DNA from 3 places in the Solibacillus cecembensis genome. Region 3 is predicted to be linked to each of the others. Evidence: riboswitches for the same ligand, from Rfam matches in the RefSeq annotation. Region 3 holds a riboswitch; each other region holds the start of a gene.
The links. Region 3 has a riboswitch for cobalamin ahead of ACQKIH_RS03675 (glutaredoxin family protein). Riboswitches for the same ligand answer to the same signal wherever they lie in the genome.
Positions count from the first base shown of each region.

Region 1: another riboswitch for cobalamin. It lies ahead of ACQKIH_RS19775 (ABC transporter substrate-binding protein); the one in region 3 lies ahead of ACQKIH_RS03675 (glutaredoxin family protein).
Region 2: another riboswitch for cobalamin. It lies ahead of ACQKIH_RS08100 (methyltransferase domain-containing protein); the one in region 3 lies ahead of ACQKIH_RS03675 (glutaredoxin family protein).

Region 1 is NZ_JBNNMF010000029.1:25,616-32,338, reverse strand. It holds gene ACQKIH_RS19785 (ABC transporter ATP-binding protein) at 1-107, opposite strand, end outside; gene ACQKIH_RS19780 (FecCD family ABC transporter permease) at 113-1,180, opposite strand; gene ACQKIH_RS19775 (ABC transporter substrate-binding protein) at 1,152-2,306, opposite strand; cobalamin riboswitch at 2,474-2,659, opposite strand; cobalamin riboswitch at 2,876-3,053, shown strand; gene ACQKIH_RS19770 (energy-coupling factor ABC transporter permease) at 3,175-3,918, shown strand; gene ACQKIH_RS19765 (energy-coupling factor ABC transporter substrate-binding protein) at 3,920-4,207, shown strand; gene cbiQ (cobalt ECF transporter T component CbiQ) at 4,194-4,973, shown strand; gene ACQKIH_RS19755 (energy-coupling factor ABC transporter ATP-binding protein) at 4,987-5,871, shown strand; gene ACQKIH_RS19750 (hypothetical protein) at 5,846-5,986, shown strand; gene ACQKIH_RS19745 (hypothetical protein) at 6,328-6,570, shown strand.
Region 2 is NZ_JBNNMF010000007.1:93,250-99,972, reverse strand. It holds gene ACQKIH_RS08130 (cobyrinic acid a,c-diamide synthase CobB) at 1-273, shown strand, start outside; gene ACQKIH_RS08125 (precorrin-2 dehydrogenase/sirohydrochlorin ferrochelatase family protein) at 270-899, shown strand; gene cobA (uroporphyrinogen-III C-methyltransferase) at 896-1,657, shown strand; gene ACQKIH_RS08115 (nitroreductase family protein) at 1,651-2,205, shown strand; gene ACQKIH_RS08110 (cob(I)yrinic acid a,c-diamide adenosyltransferase) at 2,227-2,766, shown strand; gene ACQKIH_RS08105 (cobyric acid synthase) at 2,766-4,247, shown strand; cobalamin riboswitch at 4,223-4,399, shown strand; gene ACQKIH_RS08100 (methyltransferase domain-containing protein) at 4,505-5,335, shown strand; gene ACQKIH_RS08095 (FecCD family ABC transporter permease) at 5,365-6,372, shown strand; gene ACQKIH_RS08090 (ABC transporter ATP-binding protein) at 6,374-6,723, shown strand, end outside.
Region 3 is NZ_JBNNMF010000003.1:80,175-86,897, reverse strand. It holds gene nrdF (class 1b ribonucleoside-diphosphate reductase subunit beta) at 1-74, opposite strand, end outside; gene nrdE (class 1b ribonucleoside-diphosphate reductase subunit alpha) at 62-2,155, opposite strand; gene nrdI (class Ib ribonucleoside-diphosphate reductase assembly flavoprotein NrdI) at 2,152-2,511, opposite strand; gene ACQKIH_RS03675 (glutaredoxin family protein) at 2,508-2,732, opposite strand; cobalamin riboswitch at 3,045-3,222, opposite strand; gene ACQKIH_RS03670 (MFS transporter) at 3,877-5,241, opposite strand; gene ACQKIH_RS03665 (5-methyltetrahydropteroyltriglutamate--homocysteine S-methyltransferase) at 5,404-6,507, opposite strand; gene ACQKIH_RS03660 (LysR family transcriptional regulator) at 6,612-6,723, opposite strand, start outside.

The sequences.
Region 1 (6,723 bases), on a different contig from region 3:
TTTGGTCCAATAATCGCCACAAATTTTCCATGTGATAATGTTAAATTCAAGTCATGTAAAATTTGCTTTTTCCCCGCAGAGAATGATAGATTTTGTACGTGTAACAACGATTTTACCCCCAATAATCCTTTTTCTTTTGTAATAGAATATAGATGAAAAATGGCGCACCAATACAAGATGTTATAATTCCAACTGGGATCTCAATCGGAGCAAGTATAGTTCTTGCTACCGTATCACTTACTAGTAATATCAAAGCACCTAGTAGACTAGAAACCGGAATTAAAAAACGATAGTCTACACCAACGAGTATGCGACCTATATGCGGTGCAACTAAGCCAATAAACCCAATAATACCAACAAAGGCAATAGAACTTGAAGCGAGTAATGTAACGAGTAATAAACTGCCGATTTTTAGTACCTTTACATTAACACCTAACGTCTTTGCTACTTCATCACCTGCATTAAGAGAATTAAAACTCCAACTTAAACGAAGTAAAATCAATAAGCCAATTGTTAATAAGGGAGCAAGTATATAAACGACTTCCCAGCTTGCCCCCCAAAAACCGCCCATAAGCCAAACGACTAGATTTTTTAATGCTTCGTTATCTGAAAAATATTTCATTGCTGAAACGCCCGCTGAGAATAAATTGCCGATTGCCACACCTGCTAATAATAAAACGGTCGTTGATCCATTTTTAATTGTGGCGATTCCATAAACGATAAAAACAGAGATACATCCAAAGAAAAAGGCGTTAAATGCAATGAGCCATTTACCTGAGGCAACTAAATCCATACCGAAAATACTCGTTCCTAAAACAATGGCTAACGCAGCTCCAAAAGAGGCACCACTTGAAACCCCTAATGTAAACGGACTAGCTAATGGATTTTTCAATAACACCTGCATAACAACCCCTGCAACGGCTAAAGACATACCTGTTATAATTGCTAGTAAAATTCGGGGCATTCGAATTTCTTTGATTATGTATCGATTGATTTCATCCGTCATCGGTTCAAGACCTATTAACTGCTTAACCGGGATATTTGCACTGCCTGATAACAAGGCATAGCATACGGCAACAGCTAATAAAACGATTAATAAACTTAATACGATCCAAGCTTTTGGAGAAGTCAATTTGCCTTGTTTCAACCAACTATTTTGCACCATGGAACCAAATTCCACTTGCTGTAACCCCTAACCAGTTTTCAAAATACTCTTTAATGTAATCTTCTACAATAATATCTTCAAATCTATCTGGATATAAATATTTTCCTAATTGTAAACGACCAATAAATCCTTTATCAGAACCGAAGAAATTCGTATAGAACATATAAACATCTTTATTTTTTCCGGCTGTCATTTGGCTAACCGCTGTATTAGTAACAACATTGTCTAATAATCCAGTAAAGCTTGTTGCATCCTTTGCATCATAGCCCCCAAAGAAATTACCATGTAACGTAATGACATCTGGATTTGCCGTTAAGACAAATTCTTCTTCAACGTTTACAGTTGTAGACGACTTTGTAGACTCCCATAAAATATCTGGCGTCGGATCAATACCACCTGCTAAAATAGTGGCAAAACCTTCCCCTGGACCAGCTTGTCCATCTAGTGTTGCCGTTGGATAAATATTATATTTTCCATTTGTATTGAGTGCACCAGCAGATAATGCTAATACGGATTTCTTTTGGTCTGTTGGAATATCTTTTGTACGTTGTGTTAATATTTGTTCAATATTTTGCTTCCACGTAATGTACTCTTCAGCGCGATCTTCTTTTCCGAAAATTTTTGCTAATATACGTAGTTCCTCATCCATTTGATCTGCTAAATAGTTATTTAAACGAACCACTTTAATTCCTACAGGTTCTAATTTTTCCTCAAGCGTATTATCTGGACGATTTGTAAATGTAAAGACAACTTCAGGTTTTAAAGATAAAATCGATTCAATATTTAGTTCGTCTGTTTTCCCCACATCTGGTAAATCATTTAACCCTAAATAGCCGTTATTTTTAATTGTATTGTCACCTGTTGCGATAATCGCGTCTTGTGCACCCAGTAATGTAATAGCTTCTGCTGTATTACGGTTAATAACAACAGCCTTTGTTACTGGTAAAGATAGTGTAATTTCTTTTCCTGTTGTATCTGTGAAAGTAATCTCATTTGCCTCTTCATTCACATTTTCATTTGCTTGTGATGTTCCAGTCGATTCTTTATTTGCATTTACCTCAGCAGGTTCTTCACTAGAGCAACCTACAAGTAAAAAAGTTAATAAAAAACCGTAAACTAGAGTTTTTACATAGTTTTTCACTAAATAACTCTCCTTCAAAATGTTTTATTAAGTGCTAACACACGAAATACCCCTAAACAAAAAAAGCCTATTTCCAGTAAGAACTAGAAATAGGCTTAGGCATCCTAAAAAATATGTAATGGAATACAAAAAACTGTATTTGTCGCCGCCCTTCTCCCACCGAAAAGTCATGTTGCTGTAACAAAGCAGGTTTCCTGGCTAAAGCGTCATTTTACTTTTACATCTTCCCATCAATTTGACAGTGATTGATTGTAATTTCATCAGCTATTACAGTTGCGGGGGCAGCATTAGATTTTAACTAATTTCCCTTTTACCTCTTACAAAATAAGAGCACTTTACTACATTCATTATGAAATTAACGTAACTTTATCATTTTATTTCCATTTTTACAATAACAATTAATTAAAAATTATCACTATTCAGAAGAGAAAAGCGTTTATGGGAGAACATACTTCTCAAATTTGACAAGTAAATTACCAATTTTCTTATTTCATTCAATTTATTTAAAGAATAATCAAAAAATTAATGATGACAAATATTAGTTACAGTGATACTATTTTTCACATGATGAAAATTGAATGATTTTTGGTGCTTTTTAAGCTTAATAGGGAAACCAGTGAGATTCTGGTGCTGTCCCGCAACTGTAACTTGGAGTATTACATATTACGTCACTGCATTTTTTTATGTGGGAAGGCATGGAATACGTTGAAGAGAAGTCAGGATACCTACCAAAAATTTATTGATTCAGACCTACGAGGATAGGTGCGTGAAACAAGCAATAAGCGCTTGTTTTTGTGATGCACTTTTACTCTTAAAAAGTGTATTTTTTTATGCACTTTTTCATCAAATATGAAAAAGGAGTAAAAACATGAAACAATTATTACCAAAACTTGCTTACTTCGGTATCGTTTTATTATTTATACCAAAGCAAGCGCATGCCATGCACATTATGGAAGGATTTTTACCGATAGGTTGGGCTATCTTCTGGTTTGCACTATGCCTACCGTTTCTTATGAAGGGGCTTCAAGTCATTCGCATAGTCGTAAAAGAAAACCCAGAAAGCAAACTACTACTTGCTTTATCAGGTGCATTTACATTTGTTTTATCCGCATTAAAAATTCCATCGGTAACAGGTAGCTGTTCCCATCCAACTGGGGTTGGATTAGGTTCTATTTTATTTGGACCATTTGTTATGAGTGTACTTGGATCAATCGTTTTACTATTTCAATCGATTCTACTTGCACATGGAGGTCTTACAACATTAGGTGCGAACATTTTCTCAATGGCGATAGTTGGACCATTTATTGCCGTTGGAGTTTTTAAATTAGCAACAAAATGGGGATTATCATTTAGCGTAGCTGTATTTTTAGCGGCGATGCTTGGTGATTTTGGTACATATGTCATGACATCTGTTCAATTAGCATTAGCGTTCCCTTCTGAAGTTGGTGGTATTTTAGGTTCATTCCAAAAATTCGCAAGCATCTTTGCATTAACGCAAATTCCGTTAGCAATTAGTGAAGGGTTATTAACTGTGATGATTATGAACTTCTTACAAAAATATAATATGAAAGAATTAGTTCAACTACGTATTTTAAAGCCAAAGGAGAGCTAACATGTTTAAGAAAAATTTACTTTTACTGATTGGCGTTGTCATTTTAGCCATTTTACCACTCTTATTTTTACAAGATGCAGAATTTGGCGGTGCTGATGGTGAGGCTGAAGAAGCAATTACAGAAATCGCAGCAGATTATGAGCCTTGGTTTAGTGCAATTTGGGAACCACCAAGTGGTGAAATCGAAAGCTTATTATTCGTTTTACAAGGTGTCATTGGCGCGCTAATTATAGGCTATTTCATCGGCTTTATGCGTGGAAAGCATACGAAAGAACATGCTAAAAATTGATTTTATTGCGAGCCATAATGCGATACAAAAAGTAGCAGCTAGCCAAAAGATGGCGTTTAGTTTCATTACGTTATTGTTAGCAACACTATTACGAAATAATAATTATTCGGTTTGGACACTGTTCTTTATGAGTGGTGCCATTATCTTTTATGCAAAAATCCCTTGGAAAACATATATCATATTACTTCTTGCGCCAATTGGTTTTATTTCGGCTGGGATGGTCGCCATTGTGCTATCTATTACATTTACACAGGATGTTCCTACATCAGTTTTATGGCAAGGTTCGCTTTTTACGATGCAACTATTTATTTTACCAAACGATGGAATACGTGCAATTACGATATTTTGTACTTCGATTAGTGCGACCAGTTGCTTATATTTTTTAATATTAACAACACCGATGTATGAAATTAGCCCGGTACTTGCGAGATTAAAAGTGCCAACGATTATTATTGAATTAATCGAGCTCATGTATCGCTTTATTTTTTTGTTTTTAGAAATGGTCGCGCAGATTTATACAGCGCAGCACGCTCGTTTAGGGTACAGAACATACAAAAAAGGCTTTCAATCATTAAGCTTACTCATTAACGCTCTATTTCGATCAATTTTTTTCCGTTATCAAGCGATGTCGTATGCGATGGCCGCACGAAATATTGAACAATTCATTATTCCACAACAATTTTTAATCGACAAAGAATGGGATCAAAAGTTAACATGGCTAGCGATTATTTTTATCGTAGTTGGTATAGCGATACTTGTTTTGTAAGGAGGTCTTGATTATGACAGAAAGCTTTTTTAGATTTGATCATGTCTCATTCCAATATAGCAATGGTACAAAGGCATTACATGAACTTTCACTATCTATTCCAAAAGGAAAAAAAGTTGCTATTCTCGGTGAAAATGGTTCAGGCAAATCAACATTTTTTAAGTTACTCATCGGACTTGAAAAACCAACTAATGGCGAAATTCAATTTTTAAATGAAACCTTACATTATTCAAAAAAACAATTAATTAACTTGCGAGAGCGTGTTGGCTTTATTTTTCAAGAGGCGGATAATCAGTTATTTGCCTCTACTGTCAAACAAGATATTTTATATGGACCTATTAATTTAAAATGGCCATATGAAAAAATTGAGCACAATGTTTCAAGCGCCATACAGTTAACAGAACTTGAAGACTTAACCGAGCGCCCTATTCATTTTTTAAGTGGTGGACAAAAGAAGCGTGTAACGATTGCAGGCGTTTATGCGATGGATCCAAAAATTTATATTTTAGATGAGCCAACGAGCAGTTTAGATTACTATTTTTCAAATCAACTTACGACGTATTTAGATGAACTTGATGATGGAGAGCGAACATTTTTATATTCCACGCACCAAGTCAATTTAATTTATGAATGGGCCGATCATTTTATCGTCTTTCATAAAGGACAATTACTTTATTCAGGACAACGAGATGCGCTATTTTCAAATGACGCACTGTTAGTAAAAGCGCATATTGAAAAGCCATGGCTCGTAAAATGTTATGAAACAATGTTACATGAGGGGTTAATTCAACAACAGTCATTACTTCCCCGCTCAATGGGAGAATTAATGGATCTTGTGAAAGGGCGTAACTATACAACCGCGGAGGCAATCGATGAAAAACGACTTAGAACAACCTAACGAAATACAAGGATTAAACATTCATGTTGAAGATGATATTGATATAGACTCAGAAACATGTTTTCTTCAATATGTAATGGGCACCTTTTTCAATGAATCTAATCAACCAAAATAAAAAGCTGAGTTTGCAGACTCAGCTTTTTTAATACTTTAGCTTTTGCAACATTGCTGATTAAGGTTTTATAGTTGAATCATAAAATGCCAAAGATGTGCAGTATTTTGAGCGTATAAATTTTGGTAGGAAGTACAAAGTGAATATGTGAAAAAATGTTTGGGTGATAAAGATACACTTTTCAATCATTCCTTTCGATATCTGATTGGCAGTTGAAACCCTAGGATTTTTCTAACTGTGCAAATTATGAGAACTTCAAAAATGTCCATATTTACCTTCGTATAAATTAAATAAAGCAAAACAAACTAATGAAGCAATTCAAAATAATTATGGAGGGGAAACAAATGGACAATCAAAAAATACAAAAAATGAGTAGCAAAGCGAATAATGCACTTAGTGTTGGCAGGATGATTAAAAATACGAAAGCAAATATGGAAGAGGCTGAAATTGGCATGGAGTTCGCGATGCCTGAAGAACTGGAACACTTACAAGAAAAAAATGCACGGCGAAAACGTTCAGTCGAAATTATGGAAAAACAAATGAGGGATGAAGCAGCGTTTAAAGCGAGAAAAAAGAGTTTTGAATAAGGAAGTTTAATGACAATCCTCCTGCAAATTTTAATGCAGGGGGATTGTTTTGGGTAATTATGGTATTTCGTACGGGGAAGGGACATAAAATGGTGGTACTGTTAAAGACTTCTGGATATTTGTAATGAAATAAACTGTCTTTTTTAATTAAAA
Region 2 (6,723 bases), on a different contig from region 3:
AAGTTAGCTGCACTAGGTTACCGTGAAATTACAGGTGTTAAAGGCAACTTCTTAATTCATGAAGATGAGCAAGCAAAAGGGCATGAGTTCCATTATTCGACGTATGAAGGTGAGCATGAAACACCTGCATATTTTAGTAAAGGGCGTTTTAGAGCACAGCAAGAAGGCTATTTAAGCGGGAATTTAGTTGCAGGTTATACACACTTCCATTTTGCATCAAACCCAAAGCTTGTACAAAATTGGTTGGATAAATGTTTGGAGGTCAATGGATGAGTTATTTTCCTTTATTGTTAAATATTGAATATAAAACAGTTGTTGTCGTCGGTGGTGGGCATGTTGCGCGTCAAAAAGTAGAAGCATTATTTCCTGCAAAAGCGAACATTATTGTAGTGAGTCCTACGATGACGGAAGAACTTTTAGCTTATGTCGAGCGCAAAGAGATTACATGGAAGCAAAAAGAGTTTGAACCAGCAGATTTGGATGATGCGGCTTTAGTTTTTGCAGTGACGAATAATCAAGAAGTGAATGATGCAGTTGAAGAAGCGACGCAGCACTGGCAATTACTTAGTCGTGCTGATGCAAAAGGACGTGTGGATTTTATTAATCCAGCAGTCGTACGACGTGGTGATTTTATCGTAACCGTATCGACTTCTGGTGCAAGTCCACGTTTAACGCGTCAAGTTAAGGCGCAATTAGCTGATCAATACGGTGATTTTTACGAACAGTACGTCGCATTTTTAGGACAAGCTCGTCAGCGCATTTTAACAACTTTTGATGGCGATGAAAAAGCACAATTATTAACACAATTATTAGAGCCACAGTTATTAGAATGGGTAAAGGAAGGCCGCCTAGATAAATGTGAGGAGTGGCTACAACAACGATTAGGAGATTCACAATGAGCGCAAAAGTATTTATTGTTGGAGCTGGACCAGGAGACCCAAAACTATTAACAATTCGAGGCCTAGAATGTATACAGCAGGCCGATGTCATTTTATATGACCGTTTAGTAAATCCTGTATTACTTGAACATGCAAAAGAAACAGTAGAATTAATTTATTGCGGTAAAGAACCAGGAAAGCACGGCTTAATCCAAGATGAGATTCATCGTGTATTAGTTGAAAAAGCATTGGCAGGGCATACGGTTTTACGTCTAAAAGGTGGAGATCCATTTGTCTTTGGGCGCGGTGCAGAGGAAGCAGCTGTATTACGCGAGGCAAATATTGATTATGAAGTTGTACCTGGTATTACAGCAGGTATCGCAGCACCGGCCTATGCAGGAATTCCCGTAACGCACCGCGACTATGCGACAAGTTTTGCTATTGTAACAGGTCATGGACGAGCAGAAAAAGGGAATGATTTTTTAAATTGGGGCGCACTTAGCCATATTGATACGGTCGCTTTTTATATGAGCGTTGGCAATATTGAACATATTACAGCACGTTTAATCGAACATGGGAAACGAAGCGAAACACCAGTTGCAGTGATTGAATGGGGCACTACAGATAAACAAAGAACAATTATCGGCACTTTAGCAACCATTTCCAAACAAATTGAGCAGGAAGTGATTCAAAATCCGGCGATGATTTTAGTTGGGGATGTTGTCAATGTGCGTGAAGATATAAAGTGGTTCATTGAAAAGGAGCATCAAACATGTTAAATGCACTAAAAAAACGTCGAGCAATTCGTCAATTTGAAGCACGCGAAGTTGAAAGAGAAAAAATTGAGCAACTATTGGAAGCTGCTACATATGCACCGAATGACCGCATGCGTGAGCCGTGGCATTTTTATGTTATGCAAGGCGCTAGTTTAAAAGGTTATGAGCAAGTCGCACTTAATTTTCTAGAAAAACGTTTCCCAACAAAGCCTCATTTAGTTGAAAGTTCGATGGAAGCCATTACAAAAACGCCATTAATTATAGCGGTTACTTCAGCCATTGTAGAAGGGGATGAAGGGGCCACGAAAGATAATATATTTGCGGTAAGTAGTGCAATTATGTCGATGTGGCTAATGGCAGAACAATTAGGGCTAGGTATGGTTTGGCGTACGAGAGGTGTTGGTCTAGTACATGATACTGCGCTTCATGCTTATATCGGTGCAAGTGAGCAAGAACAGCTAGTAGGTACATTGTGTATCGGTTATCCAGCTGAATCGATAACGTCAGAGAAAAAGCGTACAGCATTTGCTGAAAAAACAACTTGGTTATAAAAGGATAAGGGGGGATTGACGATGGCGAGACAAGGGATGTTACTCGTTTATACAGGCGATGGCAAAGGAAAAACAACAGCCTCACTTGGTGTAACGTTGCGTGCAATTGGACGTGGCATGAAGGTAAAGTATTTCCAGTTTATTAAATCTCCTGAACGCACGTACGGTGAACAAATTGCTTTACGCAAATTAGGCGTAGAAACGGTTCAACTTGGGATTGGTTTTACTTGGACAAAAACACCTGAAGAGCACCGAGAAGCTTTAAAGTTAGCATGGGCACAAGTAAAAGAAGTGCTACAAGATGATTCGATTGATTTATTAGTACTTGATGAACTGAATAATGCATTGGCAATTACACGTTTTCCAGTTGAGGATGTTTTACCACTTGAAGAGGTATTAGCAGCGATTCAAAACCGTCCTAAGACGATGCATTTAGTTGTGACAGGTCGTTCCGCTCACCCATCACTTATTGCAATGGCAGATTTAGTTTCGACAATTGATGCGACAAAACATTATTACGAGGAGCAAGACGTCAAAGCAATGAAAGGTCTTGAATTTTAATGAAAGCAATTATGATTCAAGGGACGTCCTCAGATGTTGGGAAAAGTGTCATTTGTACAGCACTTTGTCGGATTTTTGCGAACGATGGGTTTAAAGTGGCACCATTTAAATCACAAAATATGGCGTTGAATTCATACATTACGAAAAGTGGCGGTGAAATTGGTCGTGCCCAAGGTGTACAAGCAGAAGCTGCTAAAATCGACGCGACAACAGATATGAATCCAATCCTCCTAAAACCAAAAGGGGATATGATATCTGAAGTGATTTTACATGGGAAGCATTTAGCGAATATGGATGCTATTTCATACCGAGAATCATTTGTAGAGAATGTTATGCCAGAAATACGTAAATCACTCGGGCGTCTAAGTGAACAGTATGAAATTTTAGTTTTAGAAGGTGCAGGGAGTCCAGCGGAGATTAATTTGAAAGCACGTGATATTGCCAATATGCGTATGGCACATGAAACCGATGCGAGCGTAATTTTAGTTGCAGATATCGAACGTGGCGGTGTGTTTGCCTCAATCGTTGGCACGTTAGCACTTTTAGATGATGAGGAACGTGCTCGAGTTAAAGGTGTGATTATTAATAAATTCCGAGGGATGAAGGAATTGCTTGATAGTGGTGTTGAATGGCTTGAAAACTATACAGGAATTCCTGTTTTAGGTGTTATTCCATATGTGGATGTACAAATTGAAGCGGAGGATTCGATGGCGCTATCGAGCTTACGATTAAAAAAACCACAGCAGCAAGAGTTTGCAATAGATGTTGCGATTATTCGTTTACCTTGTATTTCAAATTTTACAGATGTTGATCCATTATTTGAGGAGCCAGGAGTAGGACCGCGCTTTGTGTCTTCGTTAAAAGATTTAAAGCATCCGGATGTCATTATTTTGCCAGGTACTAAAAATACGGTGGAAGACTTTTTATGGCTACAAGAAAATGGTTTAGCACAAGGTATTTTACAGCATGCACAAAAAGGTGGGAAAGTCGTAGGAATTTGTGGCGGCTATCAAATGCTTGGCGAAGTCATTCGCGATGAGTCTGCGATTGAAGGAAGTGGTGGCACGTATTTATCACTTGGACTTTTACCAATTGAGACGCATTTCGTTACAGATAAGCAAACCGTTCAAGTGCAGGGGAAAACCGTAACAGGTCATGATGTGAAAGGCTATGAAATTCATTTAGGTCGCAGTGTAGCAACGAAAGAAATTACGCCGTTTATTGCTTTTGATGATGGTCGCCAAGACGGTGTTTATACGGAACAAATTATTGGTACATATGTACATGGTATTTTCCAAAATCGTCATTTTACACGCGATTATTTCAATCGGATACGCAATGAAAAAGATCTGGAATTAGTTGCAGAGGATGTTGTATCAGATGAGGATCGTCGTGAGCAGGCTTATGAACTGTTAGATGAACATGTGCGTCAGCATTTAAATATGAAGAAAGTATACAACTTAATACATTTATCAGTGTAGCAATACGTAAAGGGAAGAGTGATGAAAAGTCACCACGGTACCCGCCACTGTGAAGCGGAGAGTTGTAGCGATACCACTGCAAAGTGTTTGCGGGAAGGGCTATAAACTTTAGGATGTGAAGTCAGGATACCTGCTGATAAAAGGATTATTGTTCTTACGGGAGTATAAGAGCCACTATGCAATACATAATGGCTTTTTGACGTATAAATGATTTGATTTATACGTTTTTTCATTTTATAAGAAAGGAGATTCTTGAAATGAAAGGGTCACCCTTACACATTGATTTTGAGAAGTTATGGAAAGAAGGCATGCATAATTGGCACGGTGAAATGCCTGAACGAATGATTGATGATGCATTAGAAGAAGCATTTTGGTCGCAATCTATGCAAAAAAAATCTTATCGTCAAACGGATGCCCATACGAAGCCGATTTATGAAAAAATGCGGAAACATATACCTGATAATGCGACGTGTTTAGAAATTGGTCCAGGGTGGGGAAATTACACCTTTCCACTACGAGAAGATGTTGAAAAGCTCACATTGGTAGATGGTTCAGAAAGTGTTCTCCAATATTTACAACAATATTTTGTAGGGGATGAAGGGGTACAGTACATCCGTGCAAAATGGGAAGATGCTGAAGTAGAACAGCATGATGTTGTTATGGGCGTCAATTGTTATTACCGAATCTACGAAATGAATGAAGCTTTATTGAAGATGAATGACTTAGCGAAAAAGCGTGTCATTATCGGTTTAACAACAGGACCAATTCAACCTCATTATGTAGTACTCGATCAACACTACGGTTATCAAATTAAATATCCAAGGCGTGATTATATTGGAATTGTCAATATGCTTTATCAGCTGGGCATTTATGCAGACTGCGAAATGCTCCCACTAGAACGTACATATCGCTATGACACATATGAAGCATTATATACCGCGCAAAGTAAGAAGATTTTAAATGACACATTTCAGATAGAGGATGTAAAGGCAGCACTTGCAAACTTTATAACAGAAGAAAACGGGGAAATTGTCTATCGTCATAAGTTTTACGCGGCGATTATTAGTTGGGAGCCTGTAAAGTTATGAAAAACAGGAATTTTTACGTTTGGCTAGTGATGCTTTTTATTATTTTACTATGTTCGGCAGTCGGTGGAATCATGGTTGGTTCTGTAGGGATTACACCAGCACTCATTATAGAGGTGCTCTTGTATAAGCTTGGGATTATATCGTCTACAGACGCATCGAATGCCCAGCAAATCATTATTATGGAGTTGCGTGTACCGCGTGTACTCCTCGCGATGATTGTAGGTGCATCACTTGCAATTTGTGGTGCAGCTATTCAAGCGTTAGTGAAAAACTCCATTGCAGACCCATATATTTTAGGTGTTTCATCTGGTGCTTCTGTTGGTGCCACATCGGTTATTTTACTCGGTGCATTTAGCTTTCTTGGTGTCTATGCGCTATCATTTGCAGCCTTTTTAGGAGCAATTGTTGCTGTTAGTATTGTCTTTTTACTTGCCCACATTGGTGGACGAACATCGATGATTCGCTTACTTCTTTCAGGTGTCGCTATTTCAATGGTGCTAAGTGCGCTAACGAACTTTATGTTGATGATGTCAAAGGAGCAAGGGGGCATTCAAGCTGTCATGCATTGGATGCTAGGTAGTCTAGGCGGAGCAAAATGGAATAATATCGGAATTCCCGCAGTTGTATTCGTCATCGTATTTACATTACTAACATTAAGCTATCGCCAACTGAATGCATTATTACTCGGTACGGAAACGGCCGCAACACTAGGGATAAATATCGAGCGTTTTCGAATATTTATCATTATTATCGTGTCGTTATTAACAGGAGTTGTCGTAGCGGTTAGTGGGAGTATTGGCTTTGTTGGATTAATCGTACCTCATATCGCCAGAATGCTAGTTGGCTCAAATTATAAAGTTGTCCTACCGTTAAGTGCATTATTAGGTGCGATTTTTATCGTGTGGGCGGATATGGGCGCACGTATTGCGATTGCACCAGAAGAAATGCCAATTGGAATTATTACAGCACTTTGTGGTAGTCCATTCTTTATTTGGATGCTACGTCGTCAGCGCTACGCATTTGGAGAAGGGGAATAAAATGATACAACTTCAAGAACTAGAATTTTCTATAGCAGAAAAAGCGATTTTGCGTAATTTGTCTATCACCATTGAAGAAGGGAAATTCATCGGCATCATTGGACCAAATGGCAGTGGTAAAACGACGATGTTAAAAATGATTTACCGTCATTTAAAGCAAACATCAGGCAGTGTGACACTGCATGAAAAGGAGATTTGGGACATCTCTCCAAAAAAGCTGGCACAACAAATGGCTGTTGTCAGTCAAGAATCCCCGGTGCTTTTTGATTTTACGGTAAAGGATTTAGTCATGATGGGACGTACACCATATAAAAAATGGTTGAGCTCAGACAATGTAGAAGACTTTAAAAT
Region 3 (6,723 bases):
TGGTCCCAAAATACTTGTGCGAGTTCACTCGTTGACTTATTCCAATTGACCGCCTCATAAACTATATTTGACATGCTACACACTCCTCTAAACTTTGTAATCGTTGACGTACATAGTAAACGGACTTAATTCCCTTCATCCATGCATAAATGTATACTTTAGCCAACTGCTCTGTTGTCCAGTTGTCCGTTACATAAAGTGTCATCGAAATCCCTTGGTCTACGTGTTTTTGAGAAGCTGCATATAAATCGATTAAGTCATATGGATTAACATCATACGCTTCAACATACAAATGACTGTTCTCATTTGTTAAATGTGGCATCGGATAAATTGTACGGCTATCTGCATAATCACGTACTTCTACACGCTCTGTACTCGGAGCAATTGAAGCCGTACAACTACGAATGTATGAAATACTTCCTGTCGGTGCGATAGCTAAACGATAAGAATGGAATAAACCATATTGCATCACATCCTGCTTTAACGTTTCCCACATTTTTGGCGTAATGACTGGAATATTCCCAAGTGCTTTTAACACAACAGGAGATAGTTCTTTTTCAACTTCATTTACGTATTGATCAAAATAAATGCCTGTTGCGTAATCACTATCTTCAAAACGGTAAAACGTTTCGCCATTCGCTTTTGCAATTTCCATTGATGATTGAAGTGAATAGTAGTTCATCGCTTCCATAAAATGATCCATAAAATCAACAGAATCCTTTGAGCCATACATGATTTCTTCAGTAACAAGGTGGCCATGTAGATTCATACAACCAAGCCCAACTGAATGCATTAATTTATTGGCTTTTACAACAGACGGGACATTTTTTATGTTCGTCATTTGAGACACATTCGTTAATAAGTGCATCGCCGTATCTACCAATGCGCCAAAATCATTTACTTTTGTTGCTGCATGAATATCAATTGAACCTAAATTACACGATACATCTAGCCCGTATTCATTCGGTTCATCTTGATCTGTAATTAAACTTGTTTGCTGCACTTGTAAAATTTCTGTACATAAGTTTGACATCTTCACACGGCCAATATTTTTAAGTGGGTGCACGTCATTGACATTATCATCAAAAATTTCAAATGGATAGCCCGATTCAAATTGTGCTTTTTTCACTTCTGTATAAAGTTTACGTGCGTTTAAACGCTTGATTTTACGGATTTTTGGGTTGTCTAGTAGCTCATAGTACATTTCCGAAATTGAAACCTCAGACATGCGCTTGCCGTATTCTTTAAAAATATCGTATGGACTAAATAACACAATATCTTTATCACGTTTCATGAGGTTGAAGAAAATACTCGGAATAATAATACCCGTAGATAAAGTAGCGAGACGAATTTTATCATCTGCATTTGGTTTTTTCGATGAAATGAAATTTTCGATATCCGCATGGAAAATATTTAAATAAACAACGCCAGAGCCATTTCGTTGACCTAGCTGATTGGAATAACTAAAAGAGTTTTCCAACAGTTTTGCTACTGGCATTACACCGCTTGCACGATTTAAAATTTCTTTAATCGGATCACCTAATGGACGTAAATCCGTTAAGTTCACCCCAACACCACCGCCAAGACGTGATAGCTCTAGGCAATAACCAATATTTTCAGAAATGCTATTCATCGAGTCATCCATTGACAGTTTAAAGCAGCTTACTAATTCCCCACGTGCTTTTTTCCCACTATTTAATGCAGTTGGCGTTGCCGGTTGGTAAGCTTCCATTATCGCTTCAACAGAACGTTCCGCTAAATCCTTGTTACCTTGTGCTAAATACAAGGCAATAATGACAATGCGGTCTTCATATTTTTCTAAAATTTCTTCCCCATCACGACTTTTCATTGCATAGCTATCGTAAAATTTGCTGGCACTCATAAATGATGGGAAACGGAAATTATAATCATAAGCCTTTTTGTACAGATGCTTAATAAATTCCATCTCATACATGTCGATAAATTCTTTCTCATAGTACCCTTCATCAACTAAATAGCTAATTTTTTCTTCGAGATCAATAAAGTAACGTAAACGTACATTGACATATTCTAAAAAGTAACGGCGTGTCGCTTCTTGATCTTTTTCTAATTCAAGTTGACCTGTTGTGCTATAACGATTCAATACATCATTATTAAGCTTTAAATATGTTTTCATCCTAACACCCTCGTTTCATAAAATGCTTGTATTACGTCATAGTCCGCTTGATAGCCCCGTAAATCTAATTTACACACTAAAGGTACGTCATATGTTACGGCAATTTTTTCACCAGCACCGCCAAATTGCGTATGTCCAAAGTTACTATTGCCACTAACAACTACCCCTTTACAAAATGCTTGATTCTCTTCTAAAAAATGAGAAACTTTTGCAGGGACAGCTCCTAATCCATCTGTGTAAGTGATTAATAAATACGGCTCTTTCAATTGTAATCCTTCCGAAATTTCAATGGATTCCTTTTCTAACTTCGAAACAACACTACGCACATTCCCTGTACGACTCGCGTAAACAATCATTGTGTAATCAACTCAATTTGAGCAATAATCTCCTTAACATCTGCTATAAACATTCCGTCCACTTCTAAAATGGGCACGCTTAAAAGACCTGCATCTATAATTTTTTGCTTTGCTTGTTCATCGTGATCAATATTAATAATTTCCGCTTCAAGTCCTGCATTTTGCAATTCAGATTTCACCCAAAGACATTTCGGACAAATTGTTTTCGTATAAAGTTTCATATAAATTCCTCTTTTCGTAAATTATCAATTACGCCTCGGCGTAATTGTGTCCAGATTTTTTCAAGCTCGCTTGAAAAACTCCCCTAAAAAATCTGTGACATCCACCGGGGCTTAACTTGATTCAGCCGGGGTTTGAATCCCACTGAATAGAATTTGCCTATTTGGCACTCATCCCCCACTTATAGTAGTAGGAGACTTCGGCTGAAACAAATTAAAAAGGCTATCTCTTTTAACAGAGATAGCCGAAAATGGAAACGTTAATAATACCCAAAAATGGTGACGTCCCCATTTCTTAGTCCCCGAAGAAATGATCGATTTGTTTTAATAAAGGCAGGTCTCCTGGCTTTGCTTCATTCTCTGATTTCCTTCCCATACGAATGTACAGTGGATTTAATCATCGTCAGCTTCACAGTTGCGGGGACAGCGTCGGTATTACACCGAACTTCCCTTTTAAACTACATATAGTAGCACCTTTGTAAAACGAACACAATATATTGTTGTTTAATAGACCTAAGTGTACCATCCTTCATTTAAAAAGTAAATCTTGAATAACGATTACCTTGAAGTGAAATAATTCAATCTTATCAGCTTAAGAATTCAAAGTAACCAATTGCTTATTGCTGATAACTTAAATATGAATTGGTTTAATATAATGATCCATCAAATATTTTACCAAAATAGAGTATATCATAAATGGGACAACACCAAAATCTGTTCTTGCCATATCCCTCCCTTTTTTAGAATGGAAAACGTCTGCAAAGTATAGAGGGGTAGCAAATTTGGCTATTAATTGAGGTAAATTGGCTATTAAAACGTGGAATGGCTATTAACTGCATTATTTTGGCTATAACCTGCTGAAGATTGGCTATTATCCGCGTAAATTTGGCTATTACAGCTAACTAATTGGCTATTAACCTGAAATTCCAGCAAAAAACGCTCAAAATGCATGTGGTTTGAAGGAAAAAGTTTATTTTACTTGAACCAGTTTCACTTAGTCAATGCCATACAGCTTTTATATGAAGTCACTTAGCAGGGCCCACCGTTTCCGCAATAAAAAAACAGGACGCTATCCAATCAACGTTCCTGTTTTTTATGTGATTTTGCCAAAATGAAAGGAAATCTTTTATTATTTGACTAACAAAGTTTATAAACTATTCGCAGGAGCTTTTACATTTGTGACTTTATTAGATATTGTGCTCTTTTCTACCGTGTAGTCTGCACGTTCTTCACGAATAAAACTCATAGCGATTGCACCAAAAATCGCCGCAATACCAATTGCCATAAAGTTAATCTGTGGTTGTAAATTAAATGTTAACAAAATCCCCATATACGTTGGGGCAACAATGGAACCAATACGTCCAAAAGCCATTGTACTACCGAGTGCAGCCGCGCGTACATCGACTGAATAATATTCCGCTACATAGGCATTCGACATATTTTGTAAGCCAAGTGAAGCAGCACCAATAATAATAATTAACCCATAAGCAACATAAATATTTTTCGAAAAACCAATCAGTGTCAGTGATACCGCTCCAACTAAATAAAGTGGGATAAGGACACGTTTGAAACCAAAATATTTAATGAAATTGCCGAATACCATTGTGCCAGCAATTGAACCGAATTGTAGCGCTACAATAAACATCAAACTCGATTTTAAGTTATAGCCTGCATTCATCATTAATGTTGGAAGCCATGTATTTAAAGAATACATTAAGATAAATGTACAGAAGCATGATAACCAAAACATCGTCGTACTTAAAGCTAGTTTATTTTTGAACAGATCGCGTACTGGCGACTTTTGACTTGCTAGCTGCTCAGCAAATGTAAATTGAACACCTTTCGGAAGCGTCGGCTCTATTTTTCGAAGGACAGCAGCTAGCGCTTTCGTATCCTTTTGTTGAACTAAAGAATTAAGGGATTCTGGAATGATACGCACGATAAATGGCAAGATAAGCAGTGGTAACCCGGCAATCCAATAAACAGGTTGCCACCCGAATTTTTCTAGAAATACTTGTCCACTAAATGAGGCAAGCATCGCACCTACAGAGTACCCGCAAAAAATGAATGAAATAATAGCCGCACGATGTTTTGTCGGGGCATATTCTGAAATTAAAGCAGCAACATTCGGCATAACTCCCCCAAATCCTAATCCTGCAATGACACGACAAATGATAAATAAGAGAGGCGTTGTTGCAAATCCAGATAATAATGTAAATAAACTAAAAAGGAAGGTTGTAAAAATAATAATATTTTTTCTTCCAAAACGATCTGCATACAAACCGAATAAGACCGCACCAATTGCCGTTCCCATCGTTGTATAACTACTAATTGATCCCGCTACGATATTAGAGAATCCCCATTCTTCTTTTAACAAAGGAATGGTCGCCCCATAAATAACAACATCATAGCCGTCGAACATCATAATAAAAAACAAACAAATGATTAAAATATAATGAAAGCCTTTTAATTTACTGTGATTAACTATTTCAATAGGGTTGACTGTATTCATGATATCCTCCAATATGTATATTGTATTTATGAGCGTGGCTATCATCTTTAGCAAGAGAATCAAAATTTCCATTTAAAGATAATAGCCTTTCCTCTAAAAAGTAGACGAACTAGTTATTTGTCTATTTTTCTTGCAAACCATTCCATCTTTGCAGAGAATACCTTATTGCCAGATTTCGTCTGCAATTTCTTTAACAAAGCGAAGTTTCTCCCATTGTTGTTCTTCTGTTAAAATATTACCTTCTTCTGTCGATGAGAAGCCGCATTGTGGACTTAAACAAAGCTGTTCAAGTGGTACATATGTTGCCGCTTCTGCAATACGCGCTTTAATATATTCCTTCTCTTCTAATTCACCTGACTTAGAAGTGATTAAACCTAATACAATTTTTAAATCTTTACGGTTAACGTATTTTAATGATTCGAAACTTCCTGAACGCTCGTCGTCAAACTCTAGGAATAAACCATCTACATGTAAACCTCCAAAAATGACTTCAGAAGCATAATCATAGCCACCACTTGAGAAATAATTCGATTTATAGTTACCTCGGCAAATATGCATTGTTACGATTAAATCTTCTGGTTTATGAGCAATGGATTCATTAATCATACGTTGTAATACTTTTAATTCTTCCGCTGGTTCTAAACCTCGCTCACGCAGCTTGTTATGTCCCTCTTCTGAAAAGAAATCTGCCCAAGCCGTATCGTCTAATTGTAAATAGCGGCATCCTGCATCATAAAATGCTTGGATCGCTTTTTGATAAGCTAAAATCGTATCTTGCTGGAATTTCTCTCGGTCTTCGTATTTTTCGAATTCGATATCCGCGCGACATAAAAGCATGTTCGGACTTGGAATCGTTTGTTTTGCTACTGCGTCTCCAGCATGTTCTTTTAAAAATTTAAAATGCTCTACAAATGAATGTGTTGAAAAATCAATACTGCCAACAACACGAATACCGCCTTTACGTGTCTCCATTTTGTGGAATTTCAAACCCGTTTCTTTCGCGTATAATTCAACGCCATCAAGCTCGCCTAAAAAATCAAAATGCCACCAGCTTCTACGGAATTCGCCATCTGTAACGCCTAATATCCCATTTTCTTTTTGCTTTTCAATAATGCGGATAATCTCATCATTTTCTACATTCGTTAATTCGTCATATGTGATTGCACCCGATTTATATTGTTCACGTGCTTGTAATAAATTTATAGGACGTAATAAGCTCCCTACATGATCATGTCGAAATGGTGAAGTGATGTTTTTTACTGTCATAGTGTGTATCCCCTTTAATTTGTAATGTAAGGAGATTGTAGCATGATTAAATTGCTAGTAGATAACACATAAAATGTATCACTAGCTATAGTTTAAAACTATGGCTAAACCAATTCTTCAGCAATTGTTTCTTTTAAATATTCAATATAAATATTCGCCAAAGGGCTATTTTTCACATTTTTATGTGTAATATACCCTACTGTAATCCGTTCATCC